2 regions of the Cyanobium sp. WAJ14-Wanaka genome follow, and region 2 is predicted to be linked to the other one. Evidence: predicted binding sites of a transcription regulator. Region 2 holds the regulator's gene; the other holds the start of a gene.
What was found. Region 2 encodes NtcA, which controls nitrogen genes in cyanobacteria. Its sites were predicted from a motif close to GTANCNNNNGNTAC; they were not measured.

Region 1 (5,783 bases), on a different contig from region 2:
AGCGTGAACTGCAAAACACCTTCTTCACCAAGTGGGTGCCCTACGAGAGTTGGTTTGCCGAGCAGCAGCGAATCATGAAGCAGGGGGGCAAAATCCTCAAGGTGGAGCTAGTCGCCGGACGCCGCCAGCAAAACGTTGGCAACTGAGCCTTTGAACCGCTTAAGTTTGGGCCTGTCTTCTTGAATCCCTAATGCCCGGCTTTTGCCGGGCTTTTTTGTGGCCAACACCTCCCGCACCCCAACCAGCTGGCTGCCCCTGCCCTGGCAGCTATGGCCAGCCGAAGCCCGGCTGCTGCTGGGCATGGTGGCCATTTGGAGTCTGGTGGGCCTGCTGGTGCTCACCTCCGCCAGTTGGTGGGTGGCGGAGCGGGAAATGGGTGATGCGGCCTACTACCTCAAGCGACAGGTCATCTGGATGGTGGCCAGCTGGGGATTGCTCTGGTTGGGATTGCGTACCAGCCTGCGGCGCTGGTTACACCTGGCACCTTTGGCCCTGCTGATCTGTCTTGTGCTGGTGGCCGCCACCCTGGTCATGGGCAGCACGGTCAACGGGGCCAGCCGCTGGCTGGTGATTGGCCCGATTCAAATCCAGCCATCGGAGCTGGTAAAACCCTTTGTGGTGCTCCAAGGCGCCTCGATCTTTGCCCACTGGAAACGGATTGGCATCGATCAAAAACTGCTCTGGCTAGGGATCCTGGGGGGCCTAGTCCTGCTGATCCTCAAGCAGCCAAATCTCAGCACGGCCGCCCTAACGGGCCTGCTCCTCTGGCTGATGGCCCTGGCCGCCGGTCTGCCAAAAATCCTGCTGCTCGGTTCGGCTGGCGGCGGCGCCCTGCTGGGGGTGGGCAGCATCCTGATCAACTCCTACCAAAGGGTCAGGGTGATCTCCTTCCTCGACCCCTGGCGCGATGCCCAGGGCGACGGTTACCAACTGGTCCAAAGCCTGCTGGCCATTGGCTCAGGCGGGTTGTTTGGATCTGGCTTTGGCCTCTCCACCCAAAAACTCCAGTACCTGCCCATCCAATCCACCGACTTCATCTTTGCGGTGTTTGCTGAAGAATTCGGCTTGCTGGGCTCGGTGGTGCTGCTGCTATTTCTGCTGCTGTTTAGCTTTATTGGTCTGCGCATCGCCCTGCAGTGCCGCACCAACCAGCAGCGGTTGATCGCCATGGGCTGCACCACGATCCTGGTGGGCCAATCGATCCTCAATATCGCCGTGGCCAGTGGCGCCATGCCAACCACCGGCTTGCCCCTGCCCCTGATCAGTTACGGCGGAAATTCCCTGATGGCCAGCCTGTTGATCTGCGGCCTCCTGCTGCGCTGCTCCTTGGAGGGAAGTGGGCTCACAACCGCGCCCAGGCGCCAGCGGCCGGCAGCTGCCCGATAGGCTTTTGCAATGATCAGCCTTGGGCCCCTACTGGCTGAATGGGCTCGCAGCAGCGAGTTGCTGCTGCAACAGTCCCTGGCCTCCCCCACGCCTTTTACGGTCGCCCTGGTGTTTGCCGGCGGGTTGTTGACCAGCCTTGGGCCCTGCTCCCTTTCCCTACTGCCCGTAACCCTCGCCTACCTGGCGGGCTTTGGCGCAGCTGCGCCAAAGCCCTGGCAGCGCAGCCTCAGCTTCGCGGCAGGGATTGTTGCCTCCCTGGTTTTGCTCGGACTAGTAAGTGGCCTACTGGGCAGGATTTATGGCCAGATCCCCGGCCTAATCCCCACGATCGTGGCCGTATTGGCCCTGGTGATGGGCTTCAACCTGCTGGGGCTGCTGAAAATTCCCCTACCGGCCGGCCCAGATCCGGAAATATGGCGCCGCAAGGTGCCGGCCCCCCTGGCCCCCCTGGCCGCTGGCCTCGCCTTTGGTTTGGCGGCCACACCCTGCACCACGCCCGTATTGGCCGTATTGCTGGGCTGGATGGCCCAAAACGGCAAGCCCCTGGTGGGCATGGTGATGCTCACCAGCTTTGCCGCAGGCCAGGTGCTGCCGCTGCTATTGGCCGGCACCGCCGCGGCCAGCCTTCCCAACCTGCTCAGCCTTAGGCGGCTCGGCCAGTGGGTGCCGCCGATCAGTGGGGTAGTGCTGGTGGCCACCGGCGCCCTAACCCTGCTAGCCCGCTGGCTATGAGGATTTTCCAAAAAATTGCGGGCCTGATCTCCGATCTGCGCCTGGCCATTGGCCTGCTGTTGGTAATTGCCATTGCCAGCGGCGTCGGCACGGCCATCCCCCAGAAGGAAAGTGAAGCCTTCTACCACCAGCTCTACGACCCCAAGCCCTGGCTGGGGGTGCTCCATGGGGATGGGGTGCTGGCCTTCCAGCTCGACCACATCTATTCCAGCAACTGGTTTTTAGGGCTTTTGGCCTGGCTGGCCCTATCCCTGTTGCTCTGCAGCTGGAAGCGGCAATGGCCCGCCCTGCAGGCAGCGTTGCGCTGGATTGATTACAAATCTCCGCGCCAACTGAGCAAACTAAGCGTGGCTGAAACGGTTCCCTCCAGCGAACCAAACGTCAGCCTCGAGAAGCTGGAAAACTTGCTGCAAAGCCAGGGCTGGCAGATCCAGAGGCAGGAGGGAAGATTCGCAGCCCGCAAAGGGGTTTTGGGCCGAGTGGGGCCGATGCTGGTGCATGCGGGCCTGGTGGTTTTCATGCTGGGTGCCGCCTGGGGTTCCCTAGGCGGTCAACGCTCGGAGCAATTTTTAGCCCCGGGTCGCACCCTGGATCTGCTCGATAGCCGCGGCCAAAGCCAGCTGGTAATCGCCGTGGATGGCTTCTCGGTGCAAAGGGACCCGGCCGGCCGGCCAGAGCAATTCACCTCCCAACTGCGGCTCCTAAAGGGGGAGGATGGCCCGGAGCTCAAGCAGGCGCAGATCAGCGTCAACCACCCCCTGCGCTTCCAGGGCATCACCCTTTACCAAGCCGACTGGGCCCTGGCGGCCATCACCGTGCAACTGGGTAAAAGCCCCCTTTTGCAGCTGCCCCTCCAACCCTTTCCCCAGCTGGGTGAGCAAATATGGGGGCTGGTGCTGCCCACCAGGCCAGACGGCAGCGAGCCTGTGCTGCTGAGCCTCAACAACGAAGCAGGCCCTGTAGATGTCTATGGCCCCGATGGCAATTTGATTAGCCAACTGGTGCCCGGGGGAGATCCGGTGGAGATCAAGGGCCTACCGATTCGGGTCGAAAGAGTGCTGCCCGCCAGCGGCATCCTGCTCAAAAAGGATCCTGGCGTACCCCTGGTCTACGCAGGTTTCGCGATCGCCCTGACCGGCGGTGGTTTGAGTCTGCTGGCCACCCGCCAACTCTGGGCCATTGGCGAGGGGGTTGGATCAGGGGGACGGCTGCATGTGGCTGGCCTCTGCAACCGTAACCTGACGGCCTTTGCCCGGGAGCTACCGGAGCTGATCGCCCAGGTCTAGGCGGGTGCCATGGCAGACCCGCACCACGGTGTGGACATTGCCCCTGGGATGGAAATCGGCCTCCAGCTGCATCCATTGGGGTGCGGCCACCGCCACACAGTCGTCGAGGATGCGGTTGGCCACCTCCTCGTGGGAGATGGAGCGCTCCCGGTAGCTGTTCACATAGAGCTTGATCGCCTTGAGCTCCAACACCCGGGGCCCCGGCTGATAGAGCAGGCGCAGCACCGCAAAGTCGGGGTAGCCCGAAAAGGGGCATCTGCAGGTGAATTCAGGCAGTTCAATCGACACCTCATAGGGCCTGCCAGGCCTGGGATTCTCAAAGCAGATCAGTTGGGCATCGGCGATGGCCCGTTCGCCATAGAGCGGGGTTTGGGTTTGCCCTAAATCCATCGCTGACCTGAAATCAAGCCTGGATCCTAGGCAGCACGCCAGGCAAACCAGTAGCGGTTGTTACGGCGACCGCCGCCAGGCTCGGGCCTAATGGGTCCAAGGGTCCCTACCCCCTTCCATTAATGGAGGGGGCCTGAGAGACTCACCGCAGGTCCCAGCAGCCGCCATGAAAAAAGTCGAGGCCATCATCCGTCCCTTCAAGTTGGAGGACGTCAAGATTGCGCTGGTCAATGCAGGCATCGTGGGCATGACCGTGAGCGAAGTGCGCGGCTTTGGCCGCCAAAAGGGCCAGGTGGAGCGCTATCGTGGCTCGGAATTCACCGTGGAGTTTCTGCAAAAGCTCAAGCTGGAGATCGTTGTCGACGACGACAAGGTCGACACCGTGGTGAGCGCCGTTCAAGACGCGGCCCGCACCGGCGAGATCGGCGATGGCAAGATTTTTGTCAGCACAATCGATTCGGTGATTCGCATCCGCACCGGCGACCGCGACAGCACCGCCATCTAGGCACCTAACTGGCCAGGGTGCGCTCCACCAAGGCAGCAATGCTTTCGGGATTAACGGCTGGCTGCTCTTCCCAATTTTCCCCTGGTGGATGCCCCTGGGGCCGAAGCCAGAGCACGTACTCGTGGTTGCCGGCCGGGCCCGTAATCGGAGAAGCGACCAAGCCGTGGGGCACGAGTTTATGGCCTTGGGCTGAGGCAATCACCCCTGAAATCGCATCGACATGGGCGGCCGGATCCCGCACCACCCCGCCCTTGCCTACCCGCGCCTTACCCACTTCAAATTGGGGTTTCACCAGGAGCAGTAAGTCCGCCGGGGCGCCAGGCATCATCAGGGCACAGAGGGCCGGCAGCACCAGTCCGAGGGAAATGAAAGACAGATCGGCCACGGCCAAATCCGGCCAGGATTCGGCACTGCCCAGAGCATCTGCACAGCCATAGAGATCGGCCGCGGTGAGGTGGCGCAGGTTTGTGCGCTCCCTGAGCACCACCCGGGGGTCACTGCGCAGGCTCCAGGCCGTTTGGCCATAGCCCACATCAATGCCATAGACACGCGTGGCACCGTGCTGCAGGAGGCAATCCGTGAAGCCCCCCGTGGAGATGCCGCCATCGATGCAAACCCTGCCGCCAATCTTGATGGGGAAGGCCTCGAGGGCCGCCAGGAGCTTCTCCCCGCCACGGGATACAAAGCGCGGTGGCTGCTGCACCAGCAATTCTGCTTCCGGCTGAACCTCGGTGCCAGGCTTATCTAAAATCTGGTCGCCACAGCGCACCTTGCCGGCCCGGATCAGTTGCTGGGCCTGCTGGCGGGAGCTCACCAAACCCCGGGCCACCAGCTCTAGATCCAGGCGTTGCTTTGGAGCCATGGGCGTTTTGTGCTCAACGCACACTAGAAACCGAACACATTCCAAACATGGGGGCCCTGCAGCAAAAACCAGCGGAGGATTGCCAAATCGCAAGGTGGCCTCCATGACCTCCTCCCAACCCAGTCGCTCCCGAGCTGGCAGGCGTCTTCGCCTGGTGGGGGCCAAAAATGGGGCCAACAATGTGGTGGAGCTACTTAGGCCCGGCAGTTTTGTGCGGCTGCGCAACCAGCCCGGCGACCTACCCCCCTTCCAGTTGATCCATTGCCGCGGCGGCCGCTGCTGGGTGCGCCAGCAAAGCTGGGGATCCCTGGTGCACTGGGAAGTGGCCCACCAACAACTCACCACCGCCGCCTAGGGGCTGCCCAGGCGCTGGCTATTACGCCACCCCATACATTGGTTGGGCTGTTGCCACGCGCTGGCCCTTGATCGAGCGTTACACCCTGCCCGAAATGGGCAACCTCTGGACTGAGGAGGCCAAATTCCAGAGCTGGTTGGATGTGGAAATTGCCGCCACCGAAGCCCAGTGTGATCTGGGCCGGGTGCCGACTGAAGCGCTCGCCACCATCAAGGCCAAGGCGGCCTTCAAGGTTGAGCGCATCCTCGAAATAGAAGCGGAGGTGCG
Region 2 (5,783 bases):
TCGCGGGGGGGGAGGCGCAGGCCCCTGGGCACTAGGCGCCTGAGGCCTTTGGGGGGGAACAGCTGCCAAAAGCGATGCCGGGCGGCCAGGGTGGTGCCGTATTCGTCCACGAGATGGGTTTCTAAACCGAATGGGGCAATGGCATGAAGCCAGCCCCTACTGCCGGTGCCGTTGCCAATTACCAGGCTGGCTAGGCCTTCGCCCCGCCAATGGCCCAGCCAGGCGAGGGCCGCGTCCGGTTCGAGAATGGCGGCCTGTTCGATCCAGCCGCCCTCCCGATCGGCAATGACGAGACCGCATTTGCTGCGGCCTGGGTCGATGCCGGCAATTAGGCAATTCGGCTTCCAGTTCACCGAAGGTTGCCCCGGGCGCCACCCTTCTGTAGATCGCCATCCCGATCCCAGCGCAGTTCCACCGCAATGGGATCGGGAGTGTCAGCACTTTGAACAGCGACCGCCGAAAGGGCAACGACAAGGCCCCTGGGTCGTTCGCTTAACTCCGAGCTCAGTTGCCGCACCGCGGCTGGATCCACCTGAAGGCCATCCGCCACCGTGCCCTGGCGCTGGGCTCGGGCATAGGCGGCAGCGAGCAGCAGATTTAGGCGTCTGTTGATCGCCTCGGGATTGCTGAGATCCCCTTCCAGGATGGTGCTGGCAAGCACTTCACCGGCCTTGATCACGGGTCGGTTTGGCCGGAGGTCGGGGAAGGCCAGCACCTGCCTTTCCCCGCGCAACACATTGGCTGCCGAAATCAGGCTCACTACCCAGCTGCCTGGTTTGGCAAGCATTTCTTCGAGTTTGGCAATGTCGCTACGGGGCACCAGCAGAATTTGCCGATCAGCGTTCTGGCCCGGCAGCACCCTGCGAAAGGCATTGAGGTTGGCCTGCTGCAACAGGGCCGTAACCACGGATTTTGCCTGGCTTGGCTGCTCCAGCTTCACCTTGGCGCTGGCCAGGATTTGACCGCTGCTGATCACCACATCGCCGCGGCGGAAGGCAATCAGGTTTGTCTCCAGATCCTTGAGCTCTTTTGTGCCGGCGGCAATTTGGCTGCGCACCTGGGCCAAATCCCTTTCGTTGCTGCGGATTTCGGCATCCCGCACCTGTAGGTCGCGGCCCAAGCGGCTGCGTTCCGCCTCCAGTTGCCGGCGCTGGGCCAGCAGCGGTGCCAGGCTCCTACGCAGGGTCACCAGCCTGGCTTCCGATTGGTTTAGTTGGCCCTGGAAGCGGGCCTGCTCCTTTTCTGCCTGCTTCCGCTTGGCTTCGCTCGTGGCCAGGTTGCTGCGGCTGGTTTGCAGGCGAGTTTCCAGCTTGTCGAGCTCAAAAAGCCCCACCCGCAGCCGTTCACTCACCAAAAGCATTAAGCCCAAAGACACGGCACTGATCACGCTGCCGGTGAGCACGGTGATCAACACGGCCGTGCGTCGGGGCCGCATCTGAAACAGGCTTAAACGGGCCTTGCCCACCCGGCTGCCCAGGCGATCACCAAGGGTCGAGAGCACGCCCCCAAGCACGAGCAGCGCCAGGATCAGAAGCCAGCCCGACACAGGTTTCAGCAGGGGGTACCAGTATCCCCCGGCGAAAGGCTTTAGCTAAAGCGCTTGGCCAGGGCGATCGGATCAAACACGGTGATTTTTTTGCGATCGATCTGCACCAGCCCTTCGTTGCGTAGGTCGCCCAGCAGGCGGGTGATTGTTACCCGGGTGGAGCCAATGGCCTCGGCGATCGCCTGGTGTGAGAGGCGCAGATCAATGGTGATCCCCTCGTTGCCAGGCACCCCAAAATCCCGGCAGAGAACTAGCAGAAAGCTCACCAGCCGCGAAGACATATCGCGGTGGGTGAGGGTTTCTATCATCGTTTCGGTCTGCAGAATCCTCGAAGAAAGGCCCTGCAGCAGGAGCAGTCCGACGCTGGCGTCCTGTTCGATGGCCCGCCTTACGGAGGTGGCCGGCGCCGTAACCATCTCCACCCTGGTGAAGGCAATCGCGTGATAAAACCTGTCTGAACGCTGGCCCGTCAGCAGCGACAAGACCCCGAAAAGGCTGTTTTCGCGGAGTAGGGCCACCGTGATTTCCTCTCCGGATTCGTAGACCCGTGAGAGGCGGACAGCGCCGCGGCGCAATAGGTAGACCCGTTCTGCGGGGTCTCCGGGAAAGAAGATGGTTTTCCCCCGTTCAACCGTTTCAACGCTGCTACCAGAAAGGGAGCGGATTACCTCCAGCAGGGTTGCGGAGCCCTGGCTCGCCACACCGACCCCCGCCACGCTGCCGGGGGAGCCGGTTGACGGTGTGTTGGCCGTACGGCTGAATCCGTGGATCACGCCAACCATCGGGATGGACAGATGGCAGGAACCTAGGTACCACCGCTGCCTCAACATGTAGCAACCCGCACCTTTTTGGCGCCCCATGCCCTGGCGCGGCACCAGTAGTACGGATGCTTCCACTATCGGTAGTGTCCTTTCCTTGTAAAAGGCCCCTACGCCGCTACATTCAGATTCTGCGGCATTCGCCCCTAGGGCTGGCTGCGTTCCTAAAGCCAGATCTCCGGGGAGTTGATGACCGCCAGCCTGTCTGCTGCCAACCCAAACCACCAGCGCCCGCAGCGGTTGGAGTTGGTGGCCGGTGGCATCCAGGCCCATGCCCCCAGGCCCTTACGCATTGCCGAGCAGTCGGAAGGTCTGCTTCAGATCCATACGGCCCCTTTCCGGGGCAGCTTTGGCTCCGTTCTCAGCCAGGCCCTACGCGCTGCTGGTCTTGGTAGCCGGGTGCTGGTTTCCCAGCTGCTCAAGGGCGGGGTGGAGCAGGGGTTGGCCAACAGTGTTTGGCTATGTGGCCGCCTGCAGTGGCTGCGCCCTGCGGTGCCAGCTTGTTTGGCCGAAACTGCGCAAGCTGAATTTGCAGATGGCGGCGCCTTGGCCGCCGTGCAGGAGGTTTGGGCCTTCAGCCGCGAGCAGCTGATCAGTGGGGCGGTGGACCTAATGGTGCTCGATGAACTTGGCTTGGCGATGGAGCTGGGCTACCTCCAGCCGGCCGAGGTGCTAGATGCGCTTGAGCGCCGTCCAGCCCACCTGGATGTCATCCTTACTGGCCCTGCCATGGGCCCTGCCCTGATGGCCCTGGCTGATCAAGTTACCGAGCTGCGTCGCGGCTTTTAGGTTCTCTCTCCCGTCATGCTGAAAAACGACCTTTGGATCAAGGAGCAGGCCGCAGAGGGCATGCTCGAGCCATTTCAATCCAGCCTTGTTAGGCATCTCGATCCAGAGAATGGTGCCTCGCCTGTACTGAGCTTTGGCTGCTCTTCCTATGGCTACGACCTGCGCCTTTCGCCCAAGGAGTTTTTGATCTTCCGCCATGTGCCGGGCACGATCATGAATCCGAAGCGCTTCAATCCCGCCAACCTCGAACCAGCAGCCCTCGCCGAAGACGCCGACGGGTCCTACTTCATTTTGCCTGCCCACTCCTATGGCCTAGGTGTGGCGCTAGAAAAGATGAAGGTGCCAGCCAATATCACCGTGATCTGCCTCGGCAAAAGCACCTATGCCCGCCTTGGCATCATTGTCAATACCACCCCAGCTGAAGCCAGTTGGGAGGGCCATCTCACCTTGGAGTTCAGTAACTCTTCGGGGGCAGATTGCCGCATTTATGCCAACGAAGGCATTTGCCAATTGCTCTTTTTTGAGGGAGATCCCTGCGAGACCACCTATCAGGATCGGGCTGGTAAATATCAACATCAGCCAGAGCGGGTGACCCTGGCCAAAGTTTGAGTACCGGGAGCTCTAGGGACCCCTAGGGCGCTAGGCGGGCTTTGTGGAGCCGGCTCTTCTCATACCACTCTGCAAACTGGGGTGTCCAGGTTTGCAGGTGGGGCCACATCAGGTCGCAGAGTTCGCGAATTTCCTGCTGGGCATCGAGCTTAGCCCGCAGATCTAAAAAGTGAAGAAAGGCCCGCAGGGTGAAGCTCACCACAAAGTGTTGGCGATAGTCGAAGGGCAGGATGCCGCGGGCATGCTCCTCCGCAAAACCTGCCGCCAGTAGATCCCTGTAGCGCTCAGCGGCCTGCTGACAAAGCCCCAGGTCGATGGCCCTTTGCTCGCCTGTGTAGGCGTATTTTTTACCTTGCCGGTCGCTGTAATTACCCTCTGGGCGTAGGTAGAAAACCTCCTCCAGCTCCAGCTCCCCTGCTGCGGCTTTACAGATGCGATCGCCGGTATAACGCATCGACTGCACATCGAAGCTCACCCCCACCCGGTGGGTGCGGGCCTGTTGCATCACCGAATGGGGAAACCAGCCCACATTCAGCACAATTTGGGCATGCTCCAGGGGGCCGTAGTGGCCCCTCTCCCCAGACAGCAAACGCTTTACACAAATCTCCCCAGCCTTAGCTTCTTCGGGCCAGTTGGCCGAATCGCCTGCCACAAAGCCCTCGCTGTAGTCCTGGTGCATGCCGGCATAGACGCACTGCTGGGGATTTGGGGTGGCAGCAATAAGGGCCACCCGGAAACGGGGATCCATGGGGGGTTGGGTTGGCGGATATCAGAGATGGTTGGCCGGATTAGCCGTGGCTGCGGGGGCCGGCCTGGCTTGGGGATGTAACCCCTTTGGCTTGATTCTGCTCGGCGGCGTCAAGCGTGCTTATGGCACCCATCCCGGCGAACTTGGGCAGGGGTTCCTTGGCGATTAGGGCCTGGGCCATGGCCTGCAGTTCTGCGCCGCTGCGGGCGCCGATTGAGCGGCCAATGTCGACGCCTTGGTCGTTGAACAATTCCAGCTGGGGGATGCCATTGACGCCATAGCGATCCATCTGTGGTTGCCAGCGGGGGTTATCGACATTGAGCAGCACCACATTGAGCTCTCCCCGGTGTTGGGACTCCATCGTCTCCATCGCCGGTGCCATCGATTTGCAGGCCTCGCACCAGTCGGCGTAGAACTCCACCATGCTTGGTTTGCCATTGGCGAGGGCGACCTGGAGGTCTGGGGATTGGCGAGCCATGCGCTCGAGGGGCGCCTCGGGATGGAGGCCACCGCGGAACCAGAGCACGGCCCCGGCCAAAACAACCGCTAAAAGCAGCAGCAGCAAGCTTTCCTTGAGGCCGCGCTGCTCGCTAGGACCCGGATCCGGAGTTTCGATCATGGGGGCACTTTGCCAGTGCTTGCTAGCTTTTTGCAGGACGCCACAGCTGAGCGGCCCCATAGCTGAGCGGCCCCGATGAAACGGCGTCTAACCCTGCATTTCCCCCGGGAGGCTGTTCACCAGCCAATCACCTACCGGCTGGCGGTCGATTTTGATGTGGCCGCCAAAATCCTGCGGGCCCAAATCGCTCCAAACCAGAGCGGCACGATGGTGGTCGAACTCTCAGGCGACATCGATGAGCTCGCCGCAGCGGAACATTGGCTCGAGGGCCAGGGTCTGGGCATAAACCGCGCCCCAGGACAGATTCAGGTCGACCCGGCACGCTGCGTCGACTGCGGCATTTGCTCGAGCGTGTGCCCCAGTGGGGCCTTGGGTTTTGGCGCGCCGTCTTGGCAGTTGCACTTTGATGCGCAACGCTGCCTGGTGTGTGAGCAGTGCATCCCCAGCTGCCCACTGGACGCGATTGCCCTAGTGCTTGACCAGCCAACTGTCATGAAAAAACTGTGAAAGCCGCCTTGCGCCTACTGCTGCTGCCCCTGCGGGCGCCGATGCTGTTGGTGTTGGTGGCCATTGCGGTCTATGAGGGGCTCAGCTGGGGCCACCCCCCTGGGATCAACGTCGATTCACTTCAGTGGCCAAGTCTGTTTTGGTCCC

Region 1: queF (preQ(1) synthase) is a predicted target of NtcA. The motif match lies at 3,845-3,858, and genes of this name have one in related genera.

The regions. Positions count from the first base shown of each region.
Region 1 covers NZ_JAGQAZ010000001.1:1,163,837-1,169,619, forward strand. The annotation lists gene KBY49_RS06545 (phycobilisome linker polypeptide) at 1-146, shown strand, start outside; gene KBY49_RS06550 (FtsW/RodA/SpoVE family cell cycle protein) at 217-1,386, shown strand; gene KBY49_RS06555 (cytochrome c biogenesis protein CcdA) at 1,396-2,118, shown strand; gene KBY49_RS06560 (cytochrome c biogenesis protein ResB) at 2,115-3,404, shown strand; gene queF (preQ(1) synthase) at 3,378-3,794, opposite strand; gene KBY49_RS06570 (P-II family nitrogen regulator) at 3,961-4,299, shown strand; gene KBY49_RS06575 (TlyA family RNA methyltransferase) at 4,304-5,161, opposite strand; gene KBY49_RS06580 (hypothetical protein) at 5,265-5,516, shown strand; gene purB (adenylosuccinate lyase) at 5,584-5,783, shown strand, end outside.
Region 2 covers NZ_JAGQAZ010000002.1:597,291-603,073, forward strand. The annotation lists gene KBY49_RS09705 (resolvase) at 1-353, opposite strand, end outside; gene KBY49_RS09710 (DUF3084 domain-containing protein) at 350-1,546, opposite strand; gene ntcA (global nitrogen regulator NtcA) at 1,588-2,328, opposite strand; gene KBY49_RS09720 (cob(I)yrinic acid a,c-diamide adenosyltransferase) at 2,554-3,153, shown strand; gene dcd (dCTP deaminase) at 3,169-3,762, shown strand; gene thyX (FAD-dependent thymidylate synthase) at 3,785-4,510, opposite strand; gene KBY49_RS09735 (thioredoxin domain-containing protein) at 4,551-5,129, opposite strand; gene KBY49_RS09740 (NIL domain-containing protein) at 5,205-5,636, shown strand; gene KBY49_RS09745 (hypothetical protein) at 5,633-5,783, shown strand, end outside.